Regions from separate parts of the Pseudomonas sp. NPDC007930 genome, predicted to be linked through region 2. Evidence: riboswitches for the same ligand, from Rfam matches in the RefSeq annotation. Region 2 holds a riboswitch; the other holds the start of a gene.
What was found. Region 2 has a riboswitch for manganese ahead of ACFZCE_RS01060 (TMEM165/GDT1 family protein). Riboswitches for the same ligand answer to the same signal wherever they lie in the genome.
Positions count from the first base shown of each region.

Region 1: it holds a riboswitch for manganese, as region 2 does, so the genes downstream of both, mntP (manganese efflux pump MntP) here and ACFZCE_RS01060 (TMEM165/GDT1 family protein) in region 2, are expected to answer to the same signal.

Region 1 covers NZ_JBIBKC010000010.1:48,261-56,847, reverse strand. Annotated here, with positions in the region: gene ACFZCE_RS19410 (TonB-dependent copper receptor) at 1-1,594, shown strand, start outside; gene copC (copper homeostasis periplasmic binding protein CopC) at 1,579-1,950, shown strand; gene ACFZCE_RS19400 (metal-sensing transcriptional repressor) at 2,030-2,305, shown strand; gene dmeF (CDF family Co(II)/Ni(II) efflux transporter DmeF) at 2,302-3,222, shown strand; gene ACFZCE_RS19390 (DUF1289 domain-containing protein) at 3,251-3,436, shown strand; yybP-ykoY riboswitch at 3,503-3,668, shown strand; gene mntP (manganese efflux pump MntP) at 3,677-4,240, shown strand; gene ACFZCE_RS19380 (DnaJ domain-containing protein) at 4,333-5,544, opposite strand; gene ACFZCE_RS19375 (DUF1993 family protein) at 5,640-6,143, opposite strand; gene ACFZCE_RS19370 (GNAT family N-acetyltransferase) at 6,301-6,810, shown strand; gene ACFZCE_RS19365 (D-amino acid dehydrogenase) at 6,879-8,129, opposite strand; gene ACFZCE_RS19360 (Rid family hydrolase) at 8,134-8,508, opposite strand; gene ACFZCE_RS19355 (ABC transporter permease subunit) at 8,547-8,587, opposite strand, start outside.
Region 2 covers NZ_JBIBKC010000001.1:220,707-229,293, forward strand. Annotated here, with positions in the region: gene ACFZCE_RS01040 (long-chain-fatty-acid--CoA ligase) at 1-389, opposite strand, end outside; gene ACFZCE_RS01045 (LysE family transporter) at 452-1,081, opposite strand; gene ACFZCE_RS01050 (2-hydroxyacid dehydrogenase) at 1,164-2,117, shown strand; gene ACFZCE_RS01055 (methyltransferase) at 2,159-3,157, shown strand; yybP-ykoY riboswitch at 3,199-3,392, shown strand; gene ACFZCE_RS01060 (TMEM165/GDT1 family protein) at 3,413-3,997, shown strand; gene ACFZCE_RS01065 (M48 family metalloprotease) at 4,072-4,887, opposite strand; gene ACFZCE_RS01070 (hypothetical protein) at 5,325-5,846, shown strand; gene ACFZCE_RS01075 (SOS response-associated peptidase family protein) at 5,848-6,468, opposite strand; gene ACFZCE_RS01080 (putative signal transducing protein) at 6,488-6,748, opposite strand; gene ACFZCE_RS01085 (CPXCG motif-containing cysteine-rich protein) at 6,748-6,930, opposite strand; gene ACFZCE_RS01090 (1-acyl-sn-glycerol-3-phosphate acyltransferase) at 7,004-8,170, shown strand; gene ACFZCE_RS01095 (hypothetical protein) at 8,264-8,470, shown strand; gene ACFZCE_RS01100 (YajG family lipoprotein) at 8,511-8,587, opposite strand, start outside.

The DNA.
Region 1 (8,587 bases), on a different contig from region 2:
CGAGGCCTTCGAGCAATCCGGCAGCCGCCTGGCCGGCAGTGTATTGGCGGGCAGCAACGGCCGTTTCGACCGGGTGCTCGACGGCGCCCTGGGCGGCCCCGAGGGCTACCTACGGCTGGTCGGCAACCAGGCCCAGGCCGACGACTACCGCGACGGTGCCGGCCAGCCGGTGCCCTCGCGCTGGCGCAAGTGGAACGGCGACCTCGCCCTGGGCTGGGCGCCCGCGCCGGATACCCTGCTGGAACTCAGTGCCGGCAAGGGCAACGGTGAAGCCCGCTACGGCGCGCGTGGCATGGACGGCAGCCGCTTCGCCCGTGACAGCTTCGGCCTGCGCGCCGAGCAGGGCTTCTCGGGCGGCCTGCTGCATACACTCGAAGGCCAGCTGTACTACAACTACGCCCACCATGTGATGGACAACTTCCGCCTGCGCAACACCCCGCCCGGGGCCTACCCGCGGGCGTCGGAAGTAGACCGCCGCACCAGTGGCGGGCGCCTGGCGGCAACCTTCGAGGGCGAGCACTGGCAACTGGTCGCCGGCATGGACGCGCTGCGCAGCGAGCACCGCCGGCGCGCGTCGGCGTATAACCCTGTGAGCGGCGCCTACACCGGCAGCGGCCACTTCCCCTGGCTGCACGACGCCACGATGCACAACTACGGCGCCTTCGCCGAAAGCACCTGGCACGCCAGCCCCCAGGGCCGAATAGTCAGCGGCGTGCGCCTGGACCACGCCGACACCACCGATTACCGGCCCACCGCCGGTGCAGGCCAGCGCCGCGCCAGCACCCTGCCCAGTGGCTTTGCCCGCTATGAACACGACCTCGGCAGCGCCACGCTGTACGCGGGCCTGGGCCATGTGCAGCGCTTCCCGGATTACTGGGAGCTGTTCTCCGCCCGCCGCGGGCCGGATGGCACGGCCAACGCCTTCAGCGGCGTGCAGCCGGAGAAAACCACCCAACTGGACGCCGGCGCCCAGTACCGCGGCGAACACCTCGAGGCCTGGGTGTCGGCCTATGCCGGGGTGGTTCGGGACTTCATCCTGTTCAGCTACAACCCCGGCAGCCAGGCGCGCAACGTCGACGCGCACATCTGGGGCGGCGAGCTGGGCGCCAGCTATCGCTTCACCGAGCAGGTTAACGGCGACGCCACGTTGGCCTACGCCTGGGGCCGCAACAGCACCGACCACCGCGCCCTGGCGCAACAGCCACCGCTGGAGGCGCGGCTTGGCCTGCACTACAGCCGCGAGCGCTGGAGCAGCGGTGTGCTCTGGCGCCTGGTGGCGGCGCAACACCGGGTGGCGGTGGGCAGCGGCAACGTGGTCGGCCAGGACTTCGGCCCCTCGGCCGGCTTCGGCGTGCTCTCGGCCAATGCCGCCTACCGGGTCGATCGCCACTGGAAGCTCAGCGCCGGGGTGGATAACCTGCTGGGCAAGCGCTATACCGAGCACCTGAACCTGGCCGGCAACGCCGCCTTCGGCTACCCCGCGGGCACCCCGCTGAACGAGCCGGGCCGCACACTCTGGAGCAAGGGTGGACTTCACCTTCTGAACCCTTTCGCTGTTATAACCAAGAGGCCAAGCGCATGCCCGCTGCCGTAAAAAACCTTATTGCCACCACTGCCCTGCTCAGCGCCTTGGCGTTCGCCAACAGCGCCTGGGCCCACGCCCATCTGGCCAGCGCCAGCCCCGCGGCCAATGCCACGGTGCCCAGCCCCGCCGCCCTGCAATTGAAGTTTTCCGAGGGCGTCGAAGCGAGCTTCTCCAGCGTAAACCTCAGCCTGAACGGCCAGCCGGTTGAGGTGAGCAAGGTCACCACCGCGCCCAACGACTTGACCGTGCTGCTGGTCACCCCGGCCAAGCCACTGGCCGCCGGCAACTACAGCGTGCAATGGCGCGTGGTGTCGGTCGATACCCACAAAAGCGAGGGCCGCTACAGCTTTACCGTGAAAGACTGAGCCACCCGGCCCTACCCCCTTGTATAGGGGGGTGGGGTATGCGTATGATGCCGCCCATTATAGGTAGGGGGAGTATGGTATGGGCCATGTTGCAGCCAATCGGGATGACTTGCTCAAGCGCGTGCGGCGCATCGCCGGGCAAATCCAGGCGGTCGAGCGCGCGCTCGACACCGGCGCCGACTGCGCGAAAACCCTGCACCTGGTGGCGGCCACCCGTGGCGCCATCAACGGCCTGATGGACGAAATCATCGAAGAGCACGCCCGCGCCCACGTGGCCGACCCGGCCCTCACCCCCGAGCAACGCAACCAGGGCGTTGAAGAATTGCTCGAAGCCATCCGCCGGTACGCCAAATGAACCCGCCGCTCTCCAGCACCCATACCCACAGCCACGTGTTTCTCGGCGCGGCTCACGAGCAAAACGCCCGCCGCACCCTGTGGGTAGTGGCCCTGACCGTGGTGATGATGGCCGGCGAAATCGCCGCCGGCTACCTCACCGGTTCCATGGCCCTGCTCGCCGATGGCTTCCACATGGCCACCCACGCTGGCGCATTGGGCATCGCCGCGGCCGCCTATGCCTTCGCCAAGCGCCACGCCAGCAGCCCGCGCTTCAGCTTCGGCACCGGCAAGGTGGGTGACCTCGGCGGCTTTGCCTCGGCACTGATCCTCGGCCTGGTATCGCTGGGCATCGGCGCGGAATCCCTGCTGCGCCTGCTGCAACCGGCACCGGTACAGTTCGGCACCGCCACCTTGATCGCCGTGGTCGGCCTGGCGGTGAACATCGCCAGCGCGTTGCTGCTGGGCCATGGCCATGAGCATGGCCATGAACACGGGCACGACCACCACCACGCCCATGGCCACGACAACAACCTTAAGGCCGCCTACGTGCACGTGCTGGCCGATGCCCTCACCTCGGTGCTGGCGATCGCCGCGCTGCTCGCTGGGCGCTACCTGGGCTGGGTCTGGCTCGACCCGCTGATGGGCATCGTCGGCGCGCTGGTGATCGCCCGCTGGGCCTGGAGCCTGATGGGCAGCAGCGCCGCGGTGCTGCTCGACCAAACCGACAGCCACGTGGCCGAGGAAATTCGCCAATTGGTCGAGCAACCGGGCGATGCTACCATCGCCGACCTGCACGTATGGCGCGTCGGCCCGCAAGCCCACGCGGCGATCGTCAGCGTGGTCGGCCAGCCCAGCGCCAGCGCCGAGCGCATCCGCGAGCGCTTGCGGCCGGTGCATGAGGTCAGCCACCTGACGGTCGAATTTCACCCGGCCTGAGCGCCGCAGCCATTTAGGTGCAACGGCCATGGCCAAAGAAATCGAAAACCCCTGCATCAGCCTCTGCCAACTGAGCGGCGAGCTGTGCGTGAGCTGCGGCCGGACCAAGGCCGACATCCGCGGCTGGAAGCGCATGAAGCGCCCGGAAAAAATGGCCGCGGCCAAGCGCGCCGAAGTGCGGCTCAAGGGTTTGAAGCAAAAGGCCCGGCCATAGCGCCAACCTCGCTCCGCCCTCCACAAATTAATGTTTTTTTAACAACCGCCCCGCTATAGTGGCGGCCCTTGTTGGGGAGTAGCCTGCTCTAGCCCTCGTGCCAGAGCGTTCGCGTCATCAGTCTCGGCCCTATGCCGTGGCGCGAACACCTTCCGGTTGGCGAGACCAACGATGCACACCATGCCTAAAGCCGGGCGCGTGGTGGCGTCGTTGACTCATAGCCCGGCTGGAACAACCACCGTGAACCCGATTTCCCTCTTCTTCCTGGCCATGGCCATGTCCACCGATGCCTTCGCCGCGGCGATCGGCAAAGGCTCGAGCCTGCACAAGCCGCGTTTCATCGAAGCCCTGCGCACCGGCCTGATTTTCGGCGTGATCGAAGCCCTTACCCCCCTCGTCGGCTGGGGCATCGGCCAGGTCGCCACGCGCTTTGTCGAAAGCTGGGACCATTGGATCGCCTTCATCCTGCTGTTGGCGCTGGGCCTGCACATGATCTACAACGGCGTGAAGCACGACGCCGAAGAAGAACAAAAACCCAACCAGCACTCGTTCTTCATCCTCGCCGTGACCGCCTTCGCCACCAGTATCGACGCACTGGCGGTGGGCGTGGGTTTGGCCTTCGTCGACGTGAACATCCTGGTGGCCGCCTGCGCCATCGGCCTGGCCACCACGGTGATGGTCACCGTTGGCGTGATGCTCGGCCGGGTGCTCGGCGTAGTGGTAGGCAAGCGCGCTGAGATCGCCGGCGGCATCGTGCTGATGCTGGTGGGCGCGACCATTCTCTACGAGCACCTGTCGGCGTGAGCGGGGTTTCCGGGTTTTGCGGTATTGCCCTCGTGGCAAAGCGTGGCGCGGCATCCCGGTGGTGCCGTACGAAGGGCCATTGAACCCTGGGCCTAGGGCGCCCCTTTGGCCCCCTGCAAGGTGAGGGTCAGCACGCTGTAGTCGATGCGCTTGCCGTTCTGGGTTTCGCTCAGGGTAATCGGCTGGTTGCGTGCCCGCCCGCCGCGGGCCAGTTCCTGGTAACGCAGCTCATAGCGGCCGGCCTGCACGCTGCCCACCGTGAACAGGCCACCGGCCGGCACGAACACCTGGCGGGCCGGGGGCTCTCCAGCCTGCCCCAGCGGCACCAGTTGCACGTACACGGCCGCGCTGTTCTGCTGGTTGTCGAGCACGATCTGGCAATGCCCACCCTGGCGAGTTTGCGCGGTGCCGGCCAGGTAGCCCGCGGCCGACGGCCAGGGTTGGCCGTTCGGTGCCAGCGCCGGGGGCGCCTCGGCGCCGCCGAACGGCCAGCTCATCACCGCCCAGGTGATCAGCGCGCCGGCCAGCAGCAGTGCCGCCAGGTGCAGCGGGAACCATCGATTCAGCGGCCGCCAGGCGTTCTTCAGCCGCGCTGGCGCCGCACCCGCCGGGCGGCTGGCAATGAACGCCTGCAGGCGCTGGGCCAGCTCATCGCGTTCTTTTACCCGCGCCGGCTGGCGTGAAGTGGGGCGCACCTTGGCGCAAAACTTCAGCGCATCGCGGGCCACTGCATGGGCCACATCCGGCTTGCCCGCGCGCTCGAAGCAGTACGCTTGCCAGGCCAGCATCCGGGCGTTTTCCAACGCCGGGTGGCTGCCGCCGGAGAGGTTTTCAAGCAACGCCTGCAGCGAATGCAGCGGCCCCCAGGGGATGCCCCACCAGCCCAGCAGCCAGGTGATGGCCGAGGCCTTGAGCGCGGCTTTTTGCGCGCACTCACTGCAGAACACCCCAGCCACCGGCTTGCGCAGGGTGACCAGCACAAAGCTTCTGACCGAGCGAAACACCGCCACCCGCGGCTGCGCCGACACCTTGCCGCACACCGAACAGCGGATAGGCTCCGGGGTGGGCTCCGGCCGGGCCGCCTGGCGCGGGGCCGCGCCATAGGTGGCACGGGTACGAGGGTCCGAGAGCACCTTGAAGGCGTCGTTGAGCAACTGGAATTGCTCGGTGGTGTCGTGCCCGGGGTTGCGGTCTGGGTGCAGCGCCATGGCGCGCCGGCGGTAAGCAGCCTTGAGCTGCTCGTCGCTGGCATCCAGGGGTACGGCCAGGATCGCGTAGTACCCCAAGGGGTCGCGTGGGCTCATGGAACGTCCGGGTCACTCCGCGCGAAGCGGGACAGCTAGAAGGAGCGCCGATAGTAGCTTAATGAAGGCCACGGCGGGAGGCCGTGGCCGCGGCCTCAGGCGAAACCCAGGTACTGCATCTTGCCCAGCGCCACGCCGTTGTGGCGCAGGATGGCGTAGGCCGTGGTGACGTGGAAATAGAAATTCGGTAAGGCGAACTGCAACAGGTAGTCCTGGCTGGTGAAGGTCGCGGTCTGGCCCTTGAACTTCATCTCGATGGTTTTTTCCGGGCCGTCGAACAGGGTTTTGTCCAGCCCTTCGAGGAAGGCCACGGTTTTACCGATGCGCTCACGCAATTGCTCGAGCGTGGTTTCGTCGTCCGGGTGGCTCGGCACCTCGGCCCCGCTCAGGCGGCCCGCGGAAAACCGCGCGCTGTCGCAGGCGATCTGCACCTGCTTGGTGAACGGCAGCATGTCCGGTGCCAGGCGCGCCACCAGCAGGTTGCCGGCGTCGAACTGCTTCTTCTCGGCGTAGGCCTGGGCCTGCGCCAAGAAGGCATCGAGGTTGTTCAGGCCACGCAAAAAGGCGGCAATGGATGCGTCGTACAGTGCGATTTGCATGGAAACTCCATCGAAGAACAAACAGCTTTGGCCCCCGCCGGTGCGGACTGTAACCCATTTTGCCGGGCAGCTGTATGGCCCGCGGCGGGCGAATCTGTAGCTACCGGGCACGCCCGGCGCTCGCTACGCTCGGGTACCCATTGCCAGAGCCATCGCCATGATTGAACCCGCCATTGCCTTGACCGCCGCCGGGCTTGCCTGCCGGCCTGTAAGCGCCAGCGACCTGGAACTGATTTGCCAGCAGCGCGAGGCGATGTTTCTCGAAGCGGGCAAGGATGCCCAGGCCTTGCGGCTGATGACCGAGCATTTTCGCCCGTGGCTGGCGCCGCGGCTGCGCGATGGCCGCTACTACGGTTTCATCGCGCTGGCCGGCGCCGAGCCGGTGGCGGGGATCGGCCTGATGAACCTCGAATGGCCACCGCACCCTTCGCACCCCACGATGGGCGAGCGTGGCTATGTGCTGAATGTTTACGTGAACCCCAGCCACCGCCGCCGCGGCCTGGCCGCGGGGCTGGTGCAACTGGCCGAGGCGGAATTCACCCGGCGCGGGCTGCAGTTCGCGGTGTTGCATGCCACCGCCGCGGGGCAGCCTGTTTATGCGCAAGCGGGCTGGGCCGGGACCTCGGAAATGGCCAAGCGGCTCGACGCTGGCGCCATGCCTCGCTGAGCCGGCGTATGGGCTGCCTGTGGTTTTACAAAAAGCGGCTATGGATGCGTCGTGCAGGCTGCACAGCGTCACCATATCCTGCGCCCAAGCCTGAACGCCGGCGGCCCGGCCTCGCCACGCAGCACCGCGCAGGTGGCCTCGGCGCTGGCGCAGGCCAGGGTCCAGCCCAGCGCGCCGTGGCCGGTGTTCACCACCAGCCCCTGCACCGGCGTGCGGTCGATGAACGGCTTGCCGTCGGCGCTCATCGGCCTGAGCCCACACCAGGCGTCGATCCGCTCAGGCATGCGCAGTTGTGGGTAGAGGTTGCTCAGCGCCTGCTTGAGGTTAGCCACCCGCCCTGGGCGCAGGCTGCGGTCGAACCCGGCGAACTCGACCGTGCCGGCCACTCGCAGGCGGTCACCCAGTGGGGTCACGCAGATGTGCTCGTGATCATCGACGATCGGCCGTTGCGGGGCGAAGCCCACATCGGCCACCGCCAAGGTCAGCGAATACCCCTTCACCGGCGCCACCGGCAACGCCACGCCGGCCTGGGCAAGCAAGCGCTGCGACAGCGCGCCGGCGCACACCACCACCCGCGCGGCCTCGATCAACTCGCCCCCGGCCCACACCCCTTGGACCTTGCCGCCCTGCACCTGCAGGCGCTGCACCGGGGTATTGAACCTGAAGCGCGCCCCTAGCCGCTGCGCAGCCTGAGCGATTGCCTGGGTGAACAGCCGGGCATCGCCCCAGCGGTCGTTCTCCAGCCACAGGCCGGTGGCGATCTGCGCTTCGATGGGCGCGAGGGTGGGCTCCAGCTCCACGCAATGGGCGGCGCTCAGGGCCCTGACCGATGCGCCCATGCCGCGCAGCATGTGCGCGAAGCCCTCGGCGGCCTGCATGGCACCTGGGCCCTTGAAGATTTCCAGAAACCCGCCGCTGCCAGCGTCGAACGCCAACGGCTGGCGGGCCAAGAGTACGTCCATCAACGCCAGGCTGCGCTGGGCAAAACCGGTCAGGTCGGCGGCGGTGGCGAGGTACTTGGGCGCGCGGCAGTTGGCCAGAAACTTCAGCCCCCAACCACTCAATGAGGGGATGGCCGCGGGGCGCAGCAACAGCGGCGCCTGCTCGTTGCCCATCCATTTGAACAACTGCCTGGGCGTGCCCGGCGAAGACCACGGCAAGGCACTGTTGGCCGCCAGCAACCCGCCGTTGGCGAAGCTGGTGTCCAGCCCAGCTTCAGGCTGGGCATCGAGCACGGTGACGGTTTCCCCGGCCTGGGCCAGGTAGTAGGCAGTGGTGGCACCGATCACCCCGGCGCCGATCACGAGCGTGGCGGCCATGGTCTTAGCCTTCCAGCCAGGCGTTGGCGATGATTTCAATCTTCGCGCCGGGGACCATCAGGTCGGCGACGATGGTCGCCCGGTTGGGGAACGGCGCCTTGAAAAATTCCCGGTACACCTCGTTCATGCCCTCGAAGTAGCGTTTCTCGGTGAGGATCACCTGCACCTGGGTGACGTCGTCGAGGGTGCCGCCAGCGGCTTCGACGATCTTCTGCAGGTTGGCCAGGGTCAGCCGGGTTTGCTCTTCGATGCTGCCGGTTTCCAGGCTGCCGTCTTCGTAGATCGGGATGCTCGCGGTGTACAGGGTGCGGCCGCCTACGGTGGCCCACTCTACCGGGGCGGACCCTTCGGGCAGGCCGGTCTTGATGATCTTGCGCATGGTGACTCCTCGTGACTACAGGGTTGGGATCGGAACGATCAGCGAACAGCCGTGCGGTGTTCCAGCCAGCGCACGGCCA
Region 2 (8,587 bases):
GCGTTGTACAGCGGAATGAACTCACTGTTGACCAGCACCAGGCGGTCTTCGGCGTGGTTCATGGTGTAGAGGATCTGCTCCGGCGACAGCCGCACGTTGATGGTGTGCGCCACCGCGCCGATCATCGGGATGGCGAACATGCACTCGAGGTAACGGTGGCTGTCCCAGTCCATGATCGCCACCGTGTCGCCAGGCTTGACCCCCGCAGCGACCAGCGCCCCGGCCAGGCGGGCGATGCGCGTGTTGAGGGTGCGGTAGTCGAAGCGCACCAGGTCGCGGTAGACGATTTCCCGGGAACGTTCATAACGGCTGCCCGATTTGAGCAAATGCTTGATGAGCAGCGGGTAGGAGTAGGCACCTTCGGCGGGAGGGAGAACACGCGTCTGCATCGGGGGGTCCTTTTAGGCGAGTGCTGGGCAATCTCCTGAGCCTAGCACTCGTTTCAGAGCCCTCAATGCATTTCGGTCAGGGCGATCTTCACCCCCAACGCCACCAGCACCGCGCCCATGGTGCGGTCGAACCAATGGCCCATGCGGGCAAAGCCAGCGCGCACCCGCGCCTGGCTGAACAGCAGCGCCACCAGGCAGAACCACCCCGCGGTGGCGAAGGCCAGGTACACGCCATAGCCGGCCTGTACCGCCAGTGGGGTGTGCGGGTTGATCACCACGGTGAACAGCGACAGGAAGAACAGCGTCGCCTTGGGGTTCAGGCCGTTGGTCATGAAGCCCGCGGTGTAGGCCTGGCGTGGCGAGCGTGGCTGCAGGCCGCGCACCAGAACGGCCTCGCCGGGCGCCGCCGGGCGCGCGCGCAGGGCCTTGAAGCCGATGTACAGCAGGTAAGCAGCCGCCAGCCATTTGAGCAGGTTGAACAGCACGATCGACTGCGACACGATCAGGCCGATCCCCAGCAACGAATAGCCTACGTGGAGGAAGATCGCCGAGCCCACGCCCAGCGCTGTCCAGGTGCCGGCGCGGCGGCCGTGGGTCACGCTTTCGCGCACCACCACGGCGAAATCCGGCCCGGGGCTGGCCACAGCGAGCAGGTGAATCAGTGCAACGGTGAGAAACTCGGTCCAGTACATGGCGGCAGGCCTCAAAATTTGTAACAAATAGGTTCTTCGATTGGGTAATTTACCACCACAACCCCACAAGAGGCGGCACCTGATGCGCGCGGTTTTTCTCGATCACAGCTCCCTGGACCTCGGCGACCTCGACTTGGCGCCCCTGCGCCAGGTGTTCAGCGCCCTGCACCTGCACGCCAGCACCGAGCCGGCCGACACTGCCGCGCGCCTGGCCGGGTACGGGGTGGCGATCAGCAACAAGGTACTGATCGACGCCCAGGCCCTGGCCGCCAACCCACAACTGAAGCTGATCCTGGTGTCAGCCACCGGCACCAACAACGTTGACCTGGCCGCCGCCCGCGCCCAAGGGGTGACGGTGTGCAACTGCCAGGGCTACGGCACCCCGTCGGTGGCGCAGCACACGCTGATGCTGCTACTGGCGCTGGCCACCAGCCTGCCGCAGTACCAGCAAGCGGTCGCCGCCGGGCAATGGCAGAAGGCCAAGCAGTTCTGCCTGCTGGACTTCCCCATCGTCGAGCTGGAGGGCAAAACCCTCGGCCTGCTCGGCCACGGCGAGCTGGGCAGCGCGGTGGCGCGCCTGGCCGAAGCGTTCGGCATGCGCGTGCTGATCGGCCAGTTGCCCAACCGCCCGGCGCGCGACGGCCGCTTGCCGCTGAGCGAACTGCTGCCGCAGGTCGATGCCCTCACCCTGCACTGCCCGCTCAACGAACACACCCGCGACCTGATCGGCGCCGCCGAGCTGGCGCTGCTCAAGCCCGGCGCGTTTGTGATCAACGCCGGGCGCGGCGGCCTGGTCAATGAACAGGCCCTCGCCGATGCCCTGCGCAGCGGCCACCTTGGCGGCGCCGCCACCGACGTGCTGACCACCGAGCCGCCGGCCGCCGGCAACCCGTTGCTGGCCAGCGACCTGCCGCGCTTGATCGTGACCCCGCACAGCGCCTGGGGCAGCCGCGAAGCACGCCAGCGTATCGTCGGCCAACTGGCCGACAACGCCGGCGCCTTCGCCGAGGGCCGGGCACTGCGCGTGGTCAGCTGAGCTTTGGTAAACTTCGCGGTTTTTTAGCCAAGGAGCTGACCATGGACCCGCGCAGTGAAGTGCTGCTACGCCAGGCCGACCTGTTCGCCGGCCCACTGCTGCTGGCCGGCGCGCCGGCCGACGGCCTGCTCGCGCAGCTGCCGCAGGCCCAGGCCTGGAGCTGGAACGCCGCCGACCACGGCGCCCTCGCCGGGCGCTTCGGCGGGCGCTGCCACTTTGGCACCGAGGTGCCCGCGGGCAGCTTCAGCGCCGCGGTGCTGTTCTTGCCCAAGGCCAAGGACCTCGCCAGCTACCTGCTCGATGCCCTTGCCGCCCGCCTGGGCGGCGCCACGCTGTACCTGGTGGGAGAAAAGCGCGGCGGCATCGAGGGCTCGGCGCGGCTGCTGCAAGGTTATGGCGCACCGCGCAAGCTCGACAGCGCGCGGCACTGCCAGTTGTGGCGGGTTGATGTCGCCACCCCGCCCGCGGCCCCGGTGCTGCAGGCCTTGGCACAACGCTTCAGCGTCGCGGCCCCGGGCGGCGCGCTGCAGGTGGTGAGCCTGCCGGGGGTGTTCAGCCACGGCCGCCTCGACCGCGGCACCGCGCTGCTGCTCGAACACCTTGAAGGCCTGCCCGGCGGGCACCTGCTGGACTTCGGCTGCGGCGCCGGGGTGGTTGGCGCGGCGCTCAAGCGGCGCTACCCGGATAGCCGGGTCAGCCTGCTGGATGTCGATGCCTTCGCCATCGCCGCCAGCGCGCTGACCCTGGAGGCCAATGGCCTGGCCGCCGAGCTGATTTGCGGCGACGGCATCGACGCCGCGCCCAGCGGGCTGGAGGCGATCATCAGCAACCCGCCGTTCCATACCGGGGTGCACACCCACTACGCCGCTACAGAAACGCTGCTGCGAAAAAGCCGCCAATGCCTGCAAAAAGGTGGGGAAATCCGCCTGGTCGCGAATAGCTTCCTGCGCTACCCGCCGCTGCTCGAAGAGGCCTTGGGCAATTGCCAAACCCTCGCTGAACGTGAGGGCTTCCGCCTCTATCGCGCGGCCAAGGCCTAGAAACAAACCGCTTGCCTTTGCCAAGCCAGCTAGGCAGAATCCGCTCCGTCCTAGGGGAGTAGTCTCCCGGCGAGCCGCCTGGCTCGCATTGGCACGCGTCAACACACTTGGCCCACAGGCCATGGCGCGAGCGACCCGGAGGCCCACGTCAGAGGGGCCCGGCGGTTTGACAAGACCTATGACACGCACACCTTACCCGGGGCGGGGAGGCTGTACGTGTCATAGCCGTGTCGACCCGCCCCCGTAGGAAGCCTGATGCTTGAATCCCTTCTTGTCCCAACCGGTATCGTTGCGCTGGCCGAAATCGGTGACAAGACCCAACTCCTTGCGCTGATCCTCGCCGCTCGCTTTCGCAAGCCGGTACCGATCATTCTCGGCATTCTTGCCGCCACGCTGGCCAACCATGCCGCCGCTGGCGCCGTGGGCGCGTGGGTGAGTAGCTACCTGACCGACACCGTGCTGCACTGGATCCTCGCCGCGAGCTTCACCGCCACCGCGCTGTGGACGCTGGTGCCCGACAAAATGGACGACGACGAAGCCAACCGCGGCAGCAAGTTCGGCCCGTTCATGGCCACGTTGATTGCGTTCTTCATCGCTGAAATCGGCGACAAAACGCAAGTGGCCACGGTGATGCTGGCCGCCCAGTACCCGCACCTGCTGCTGGTGATCATCGGTACCAGCCTGGGCATGCTGATCGCCAACGTGCCGGTGGTGCTGGCGGGCAACTTCGCCGCCGACAAACTGCCGCTGACCCTGATCCGCCGCCTGGCCGCCGCCGCGTTCTTCGTGCTGGCGGTGTACTCGGTGTACAAGGCGATGGTGGTGAGCGGCTGGCTTTAAGCCTGCCGCTTCCAGCGGGAAGCGGCAAGCGGCAAGCGGCAAGCAAGCAAGCAAGCAAGCAACAAGCCTGAGGGCTAGCCCTTGGCGGCCTGGTAGAGCGGCATCACCTTGGGGATCGCCGCCTGCAAGGCGCTGATGCGGTTGGCGTCGGAGGGGTGGGTGCTGAGGAATTCCGGCTGCCCTGCCCCACCGGCGGCGTTCATTTTCTTCCACAGAGTGATCGCCGCGTTCGGGTTGTAGCCGGCGCGGGCCGACAGCTCCAGGCCGATGAGGTCTGCTTCGTTCTCGTTGGCGCGGCTGTTGGGCAAGGTCATGCCGTACTGGGTGACCGTGTCGGCCAGCGCCAGCGAATCCTGCCCCAGGCCGAACAGGGCGCCGGCGCCCTGCTTCGCCATCTCGATGCCGTACGCCTTGGACATCGCCTCGCGGCCGTGCTCGCGCAGGGCGTGGGCGATTTCATGGCCCATCACCGCGGCCAGTTCGTCGTCGCTCAGTTGCAGTTTATCGATGATCCCGGTGTAGACGATGATCTTGCCGCCGGGCCCGCAGTTGGCGTTCAGTTCATCGCTTTTGATCAGGTTCACCTCCCACGGCCACTGCGCGGCGTCCGGGCGCAGCTTCGGCGCCTGGGCGATCAGGCGGTCGGCCACTGCCTGCACGCGCTTGGCCTCGGCGCTGTTCTTGTCCAGCGCGCCCTGGGCGCTGGCCTTGCTCAGCGTGTCTTTATAAGAGGTGGCATACATCTGGTTGACCTGGTCGGTCGAGAGCATGCTGAACATGTACTGCTTGCGGTTGACACCGACCGCGTCGCCGCTGGTGGTGTTCACCGCCTGGCACCCGGCGAGCAGCAGGCTGCCGGCCAGCGCCAGGGGAAAGAATGGCTTGCGCATGAAAGGGTTCCCTTACCGATGTGGCGTGTATCGTAACCGATACGATGGGCGGCGGGGATGGTGGCAAATGGGCCGTTTACATAGAGAAACCAAACCAGGCAGCCAATAGGGAAGCGGTGCTTGGTAGGCCATACAGGTATTGGTAAGGTTCGGGGCCAACAACGAAAAAACCCGCCATTAAGGCGGGTTTTGTCTACAGCACTTGCTTATGTCCGTGGGTGGAGGCTTGCGCCCGCGTTTCCCTCGGCGAGTGCAGTCGAGATTAAGGAAAGCCGCCCGTGCCGTCAACTCCCCACCCCTCATTACCATCAGCCTTGAGCCGGCTGTTGTCGACACCACGCTTCGCAACCTATGAGGCTGCCACTGCCATAGCTGGGCAAGTTCAACCATGGGCAGCTGTTACTTTGTATGCCTGGAATGCACAGGTGGCCGGGGCGATGCTTGCTCCGCTGCACATGTGCGAGATAACAGTACGCAACGCTGTCGCCGAAGCGCTCTGCGCCGTATACGGCCCACGCTGGCCTTGGCAGAGCACATTCGAAATGAGCTTACCGATGCCGAAAGGGCCGGGTTACAACCCCCGCCGCGACCTTATCGACACGCGCAAGCGCGTGCCGACTCCGGACCGGGTGATTGTCGAGCTCAAGTTCAAATTCTGGGAAAGCCTGTTTACTCGCCGCCACGATGCCAGGGTGTGGATACCGCAACTGTTCACGACGTTCCCCCATCTTCCCCGCGATCGCTCGGTAGCCGAGCACCGTCAACGCCTGGCGGACGACTTGAAATCCATCCGTTTACTCCGCAACCGCATCGCCCATCACGAACCTATCTTCAACCGGAAATTGGCAGAAGACCTTTCCAGGGCAAAAAAGATTGTCGCAGCACGCTGCGGGGTTTGCGCCTCCTGGATGCTGGGTGAACAGCTAGCGACAGCTGCCATCGGCGCCAACCCGCTTTGACTCACGCCGGCGTCAAACACTCCGGCGCATCCAGCTTCGGGTCGTTCACCAATTTTGCCAACGGCCGCTCGCGCAGGCTGGCGCAGGGCTTGGCCAGCAGGCTGTACAGCTGCGGCAGCGGCGTGTCGGCGGCCAGCCACAGCGCCTGCTCGCGGGCATCGAGGATCAACGGCCGGCGTTGAGCGGCGGCGGCCTGGGTGACCACCGCGGTGCTCAGCCATACCTCCTCACCTACGCTGTAGGCCTCCCACACGGCGGCGAAGTACAGGTTCGAGCCTTCGCCTGGGGTCAACCAATAGGGTTGCTTGCGCACCGAGCCGCGCCACTCGTAAAAACCATTGGCCGGCAGCAGGCAGCGGCGCTGGCGGAACGCCTCACGGAACAACGGCTGCTCGGCCAGGGTTTCGGCGCGGGCCTGGGCCGGGGTACGGGAGAAGTCGGTGACCCAGGCTGGGGTCAGCCCCCAGCGCGCGCGGGCCAGGTTCAGGCCTTCGGGGCCTTGGCGCTGGATCAGCACCGCCTGGCCGGGAGAGATGTTCCATTGCGCCTGATGCTGCGCGGGAAACCCCGGCAAGGCGGCAAAAGCCGGGTTCCAGCGAAACAGCGCGTAGCGTCCACACATCAGAAGGGCAAGGCTCCGGTCAGCACAGCAAGATACCAGGGCCGCTGTCAGGCTCTTCGCCCGCCACCGGCAGGGCGCTAGTGTACTGGTTGATCAGCGCCAGCGCGCGCTCGGCCTGGGCATCGTCCACCGCCAGGTTCAACAGGCCGATGGCCGGCAGCTCGCCCATCGCGCCGACCAGGTCGCGGCCCTGCAGGTGCGCGCCGATGCCCTCACTGGCGAGCATCACCAGCAACACCTCGGCCTCGAGCAGGTTTTCCGGTTCGTAGATGCGCTTCATCATTCGTTCTCGCTGTACACATCCAACGACCACTGGCTGCCATCGGTGTGCAGCACGAACTGAATCGGCCGGCAGCACACCGGGCAGTCTTCAATATAGTCCTGATCCCCGCCCGACAGGTCGAGCACGGCCTCGGCCGGCTCGCCGCAATAGGGGCAAAAATAACGCTCGGTTTCCAGCATCGGGCTTCCCCTTCCAGTTATGCGTATAATCGCCGCTCTGTTTCACTACTCAAGCCGTTGCCAACAAGAGAGCATGATGGGCGAATTCGATGCCATCCGACCTTACGATGACTCCGAGGTCAAAGCCGTACTGACCAGGCTCCTCAAAGACCCGGCGTTTCTCGACACCCTCATCCACTTCCGCTTCCCGCGCTTTGCCGGTGGTTTCGGCTGGCTGCTCAAGCCGATGGTGGCGCGCAAGCTCGCCCGCGAATTCGCCGGCATCGAGAGCGTGGCCGCCCTGCAAGACAAGGTCGAGATGTACGTCGACCACACCATCGAACGCGCCACCGATGGGGTGACCTACACCGGCGTCGAGCAGTTCAAGTCCGGCAATGCCTATCTGTTCCTGGCCAACCACCGCGACATCGTGATGGACCCGGCCTTCGTCAACTACGCCGTGTACCACGCCGGGCTGCCCACGCCGCGCATCGCCATTGGCGATAACCTGCTGCAACGGCCGTTCGTCAGCGACCTGATGCGCCTGAACAAAAGCTTCATCGTGCACCGCTCGGTCAGTGGCCGCCGGGAAAAACTCGCCACTTACCAGTTGCTGTCGGCGTACATCAACCACTCCATCCGCAGCGACTGCGCCTCTATCTGGATCGCCCAGGCCGAAGGCCGGGCGAAGGATGGCGATGACCGTACCGACTCGGCCATCCTGAAAATGTTCCACATGAGCCGCAAGGAAGAGCCTTTCGCCGAAGTTATCCGCTCGCTGAACCTCACCCCGGTGTCGATCAGCTACGAGTATGACCCGTGCGACGCGGCCAAGGCCCGCGAGCTGTACATCCGCGCCACCACCGGCACTTACAAGAAGGCGCCGGGCGAGGATGACCTGAGCATTGCCCTGGGCATTACCGGCTACAAGGGCCGGGTGCACATCAACTTCTCCGCGCCGGTGGCCGAACTGCTCGAAGACACCAAGCAACTGGCGGCGGAGATCGACCGGCGCATCCTCGGCGGCTACCGGCTGTTCCCGGTGCACTACCTGGCCTACGCCCAGTGGGAAGGGGCCGACCCGGCGCTGGTGGTGCCCGCCGCCAGCGAGCTGTTCGAGGCCCCGGAACTGGCCGCGGCCCGCGAAGAATGGCAGCGCCGCCTCGACGGCTGCCCGGCCGAACACCGCCCGTACCTGGTGCAGCAGTACGCCACCCCGGTGCGCAACCAGTACCGGGTCAAGGCTGGGCTGGAGCTTTGAGCCGCGCGGTTTAAATTCGCGCGGTCATCTGTTCGTCATGCTCTTGGGGCACGCTTGCGGCCCCACTTCGCCAACGGACAGGACGCTACCCCGATGCTGCACGCCCACAACCAGGACCGCCTCTACCTGATCACCCCCAGCGACGAGCAACAGGCCTTGATCGACGGCCTGAGCATCAATGTGCACGACCGTGGCTGGCTGGTGTATTGCGCGCTGGGCGGGCATGCGCACCACGACCTGCTCGAGGCCGATGCGCGCACCGGGATTGGCATGCCGGACTTCGGCATCGAGGCGGCCTGACCGGCCCTTCGCCCGGCACAGCCGAGCGAGGGCCGCGGGATCACTGGCGCAGGGTCTGGCCGATGGTCGGGTCCTTGAATACCCGGGTGAGGGCATCGCTCAACACATCACTGACCA